2 regions of the Nonomuraea sp. NPDC049758 genome follow, and region 1 is predicted to be linked to the other one. Evidence: riboswitches for the same ligand, from Rfam matches in the RefSeq annotation. Region 1 holds a riboswitch; the other holds the start of a gene.
What was found. Region 1 has a riboswitch for glycine ahead of gcvP (aminomethyl-transferring glycine dehydrogenase). Riboswitches for the same ligand answer to the same signal wherever they lie in the genome.

Region 1 (2,193 bases):
TCCTGCAGCCTGCGCAGGTAGCGCAGCATCGCGGTCTCGGAGCGGTGGCTGTGGAAGACCGGGTGGGTCAGGTAGTCCGACTCGCGCAGCAGCTCGGCCGGCAGCGCGTCGGCCTCCAGCGCCACCTCCTCGCGCTCGACGCCGAAGGCGGCCCAGACCTTGACCAGCTCGGCAGCGCCGGTCTTCTCGTCGCAGGCGATCGAGACGTGGTCCTCGCCGGCCTGCCACAGGTTGACGCCGCGCTCGGCGGCGGCGGCCACCACCTCGGCGGCCCTGCCGGGCACGCGGACGAGCACGGTGTCGAAGAACTCGCCGTGCACGACCTCCAGGCCGGCCTCGCGCAGCCCGCCGGCCAGCGCGACGGCGTGCCGGTGCACGCGGTGCGCGATCCGGCGCAGGCCCTCGGGGCCGTGGTAGACGGCGTACATGCCGGCGATCACGGCCAGCAGGACCTGGGCGGTGCAGATGTTGCTGGTGGCCTTCTCGCGGCGGATGTGCTGCTCGCGGGTCTGCAGGGCCAGCCGGTAGGCGGGGTCGCCGTCGACGTCGACCGACACGCCGACCAGGCGGCCGGGCATCTGCCGCTGCAGGCCCTCGCGTACGGACATGTAGGCCGCGTGCGGCCCGCCGAACCCGAAGGAGACGCCGAAGCGCTGGGAGGAGCCGACGGCGATGTCGGCGCCCAGCTCGCCGGGGGCGGCCACCAGCGTGAGGGCCAGCAGGTCGGCGGCGGCCACGACGAGCGCGCCCGCCTCGTGCGCCCTGGCGGCCACGTCGCGGAAGTCGCGCAGGCGGCCCGAGGCGCCCGGGTACTGGACGAGCACGCCGAAGCACTCGGGCAGCTCGCCGTCGAGGTCGTGCTCGACCAGCGTGATGCCGAGCGGCTCGGCGCGGGTGGCCAGCACGGCCTTGGTCTGGGGCAGCGTGTCGGCGTCGACCACGAACACGTCGCTCTTGGACTTGCCGGCCCGGCGGGCCAGCGTCATGGCCTCGGCCGCGGCGGTGGCCTCGTCCAGCAGGGAGGCGCCGGCGACGTCGAGGCCGGTCAGGTCGGAGACGACCGTCTGGAAGTTCAGCAGCGCCTCCAGGCGGCCCTGCGAGATCTCCGGCTGGTACGGCGTGTAGGCGGTGTACCAGCCCGGGTTCTCCAGCAGGTTGCGCCGGATGACGGCGGGCGTGACGGTGTCGTAGTAGCCCAGGCCGATCATGGAGGTCAGCACCCGGTTGCGGGAGGCCAGCTCGCGCAGCTCGGCGATGGCCTCGGTCTCGCTCGCGGCGGCCGGCAGCTTGAGCCGGTCCTTGACCCTGATGGCCTCGGGCACGGCCACGGCCACCAGATCGCCGACGGACTCGAAGCCCACGGCCTCGAGCATGCGCTGCTGCTCGGACTCGGATGGGCCGATGTGCCTGGACGAGAACGGCGGAGCGGACAGGTCGGTCATGGAGGTTGCCTCCCGAGGCTTGGAGACCGGCGCCAGGGCGCGGGCGAGTGCCGGATCTCCCCCTCTGTCATCGCGACGTCATCGCGACCTGAGAGCTTCACCCCACCGTGGGGCTTGCACCGTCGGTGAGGTGCGCCTGGCGGGCGCACCTGCTTTCCAGAGTTGCCTCACCCGAGCGGTACGGGATGCCTGAGAGATTCCGGGGAGGGTTGCTCCTTCGGCGCCCCAGGACCGAAGCCCAGGGACTCTCCCGCACGGGGTCGTCAGCCTTACTCTGTCCTAGATTACTACGGTGTGTTCAGCGGTTCAGCTCACCCCGTGCGGCGTGCGCGACGCCGCTTGGCGAGCTCGTCAGCGGGATGGTCGGCCGGGACGGTGTCCTCGACCGCCGCCCGTTCCCCCGGCAGCTCCGCGAGGGAGCCCTCGACCTCTCGCCAGACCCGGCCGAGCGCGATGCCGAACACGCCCTGGCCGCCCTGGAGGAGATCGATCACCTCGTCGGCCGAGGTGCACTCGTAGACGCTGACACCGTCGCTCATGAGCGTGATCTGCGCGAGGTCGGCGACCCCGCGGTCACGCAGATGCTGCACCGCGGTGCGGATCTGCTGCAACGACACCCCGGTGTCGAGCAGCCGCTTGACGACCTTGAGCACCAGGATGTCGCGGAAGCTGTAGAGCCGCTGCGAGCCCGAGCCGTGCGCGGCTCTTATCGTGGGCTCGACCAGGCCCGTGCGTGCCCAGTAGTCGAGCT
Region 2 (2,193 bases), on a different contig from region 1:
TTCAGGCGGGCCAGTCGTCCACCGTCACGATCGCCACCACCAGCGGTGTCGCGGCGGGGACGTACACCATAGGGATCAACGGCGACGGGGCGACGGCGGACCACTCCGCGTCCTTCACCCTGACCGTCGGAGGGGACGGCCAGGGCACCACCTGGACGGCTTACAAGTCGTACACGGCCGGAGACGTCGTCACCTACCAGGGGGTCAGCTACCGCTGCCTCCAGGCGCACACCAGCCTGCCGGGCTGGGAGCCGCCGAACGTGCCCGCCCTCTGGGCGCGGGCCTGACCCTCGGGCCTGATCTCCGGGTTCGATCCCCCGCGGGCCGGTCACCGCCGGCCCGCCCCGAGCTGCCGCGTGCGAGCTGACCTGCCATGACCGGCTCGCGCGCGGCCACCAACGCGGCCGCGACCCCGCCTCTCCGGGGCCGCGGCCGCTTTTCGCTGCGTGCGGTATGTCGCGGATGCCGCGGATGACGGAGGGCGAAGCGCGACAACACCCCCATGACGGCACTAGGCTGACGGACATCACCGGCGAAACCGTGCGGGAGAGCACCCTGACAGCCGGTCAGGGTCCCTGAAGGAGCAAGCCCTCCCCGCGAACCTCTCAAGGCAAAGGACCGCGCGGCAGCCCTGTAAGGCGTTCTTACGGGGAGGTGACCTCTGGAAAGCAGGCCCTCGGGGCCTCGCCGAAGGTGAAAGTCCGGTAAAACTCGGGCGAAGCTCTCAGGCATCCATGACAGAGGGGGAGGATGCTGGCATCCAATCCTGTCCTGAGGTGCGACAAATGTCCCGACCTACGCCGCTACGAGACGTCCACGAGGCCCTAGGCGCCACGCTGACCGACTTCGCCGGCTGGCTCATGCCGCTCCGGTACGGCAGCGAGTCGGCGGAGCACAAAGCCGTCCGCGAGGCGGCCGGGCTGTTCGACCTCTCGCACATGGGCGAGATCTTCCTGACCGGTCCGCAGGCCGGAGAGGCCCTCGACTACGCGCTGGTCGGCCACCTGTCGGCGCTCGCGCCCGGCCGGGCCAGGTACACGATGATCGTGGACGAGCGCGGCGGGGTGCTCGACGACCTCATCGTCTACCGGCTGGCGGACGAGGAGTTCATGGTGGTGGCCAACGCCTCGAACTCCGACAAGGTCGCTGATGAGCTGAAAAATCGTACTAAGTCGTATGACGCGGCGGTCGATGACCGCTCCCAGCAGTACGCCCTCATCGCGATCCAGGGCCCGAAGGCCCAGGAGATCCTGGCCACGCTCACCGACGCCGACCTCGACGGTCTCAAGTACTACGCGGGCCTGCCCGGCGTGGTCGACGGCCGCCAGGCGCTCATCGCCCGTACCGGCTACACCGGCGAGGACGGCTTCGAGCTGTTCGTCGCCAACCAGGACGCCGTGCCGCTCTGGCGCGCCCTGGAGGCCGCGGGCGAGCCGCACGGGCTGCGCGCCGCCGGTCTGTCCAGCCGCGACACCCTCAGGCTGGAGGCCGGCATGCCGCTCTACGGCAACGAGCTGAGCTCCGACCTGACCCCGTTCGACGCGGGGCTGGGCAGAGTGGTGAAATTCGACAAGCCCGGTGACTTCGTCGGCAGGGCGGCACTGGAGGCGGTCAAGGACGACCAGCCCCGCCGCCGCCTCGTCGGCCTGGTCGCCCAGGGCCGCCGGGTGCCGCGTCACGGCTACCCGGTCACCCGCGACGGCGCCGTCGTCGGCGAGGTCACCAGCGGTGCGCCCTCCCAGACCCTGGGCAAGCCCATCGCGATGGCCTACGTGGACGCCGGGGCCGACACAGGTCTGGCCGTGGACATCCGGGGCAGCCATGAACCTATGGACCTGGTCGAGCTGCCCTTCTACAGGAGGAACAAGTGAGCAACATCCCTGACGACCTGAACTACACCAAGGAGCACGAGTGGGTGTCGGGCGTGGACGACGGCATCACCGTGACCGTCGGCATCACGGCCTTCGCCGCCGAGGCTCTTGGTGACGTCGTCTTCGTGCAGCTCCCCGAGGTCGGTTCGACCGTCGAGGCGGGTGACTCGGTCGGCGAGGTGGAGTCCACCAAGTCGGTGAGCGAGATCTACGCGCCCGTCGGCGGCGAGATCGTCGAGGTGAACTCGGCCGTGGCCGACGACCCGTCGCTGGCCAACAGCGACCCGTACGGCGACGGCTGGATGTTCCGCGTCCGCATGGA

Region 2: linked by a shared signal. The riboswitch ahead of gcvT (glycine cleavage system aminomethyltransferase GcvT) and the one ahead of gcvP (aminomethyl-transferring glycine dehydrogenase) in region 1 are both predicted to bind glycine.

The regions. Positions count from the first base shown of each region.
Region 1 is NZ_JBFAMZ010000012.1:58,739-60,931, forward strand. It holds gene gcvP (aminomethyl-transferring glycine dehydrogenase) at 1-1,442, opposite strand, end outside; glycine riboswitch at 1,609-1,705, opposite strand; gene AB0J46_RS29160 (MerR family transcriptional regulator) at 1,754-2,193, opposite strand, start outside.
Region 2 is NZ_JBFAMZ010000001.1:202,732-204,924, forward strand. It holds gene AB0J46_RS00890 (M28 family peptidase) at 1-287, shown strand, start outside; glycine riboswitch at 534-631, shown strand; glycine riboswitch at 652-751, shown strand; gene gcvT (glycine cleavage system aminomethyltransferase GcvT) at 786-1,871, shown strand; gene gcvH (glycine cleavage system protein GcvH) at 1,868-2,193, shown strand, end outside.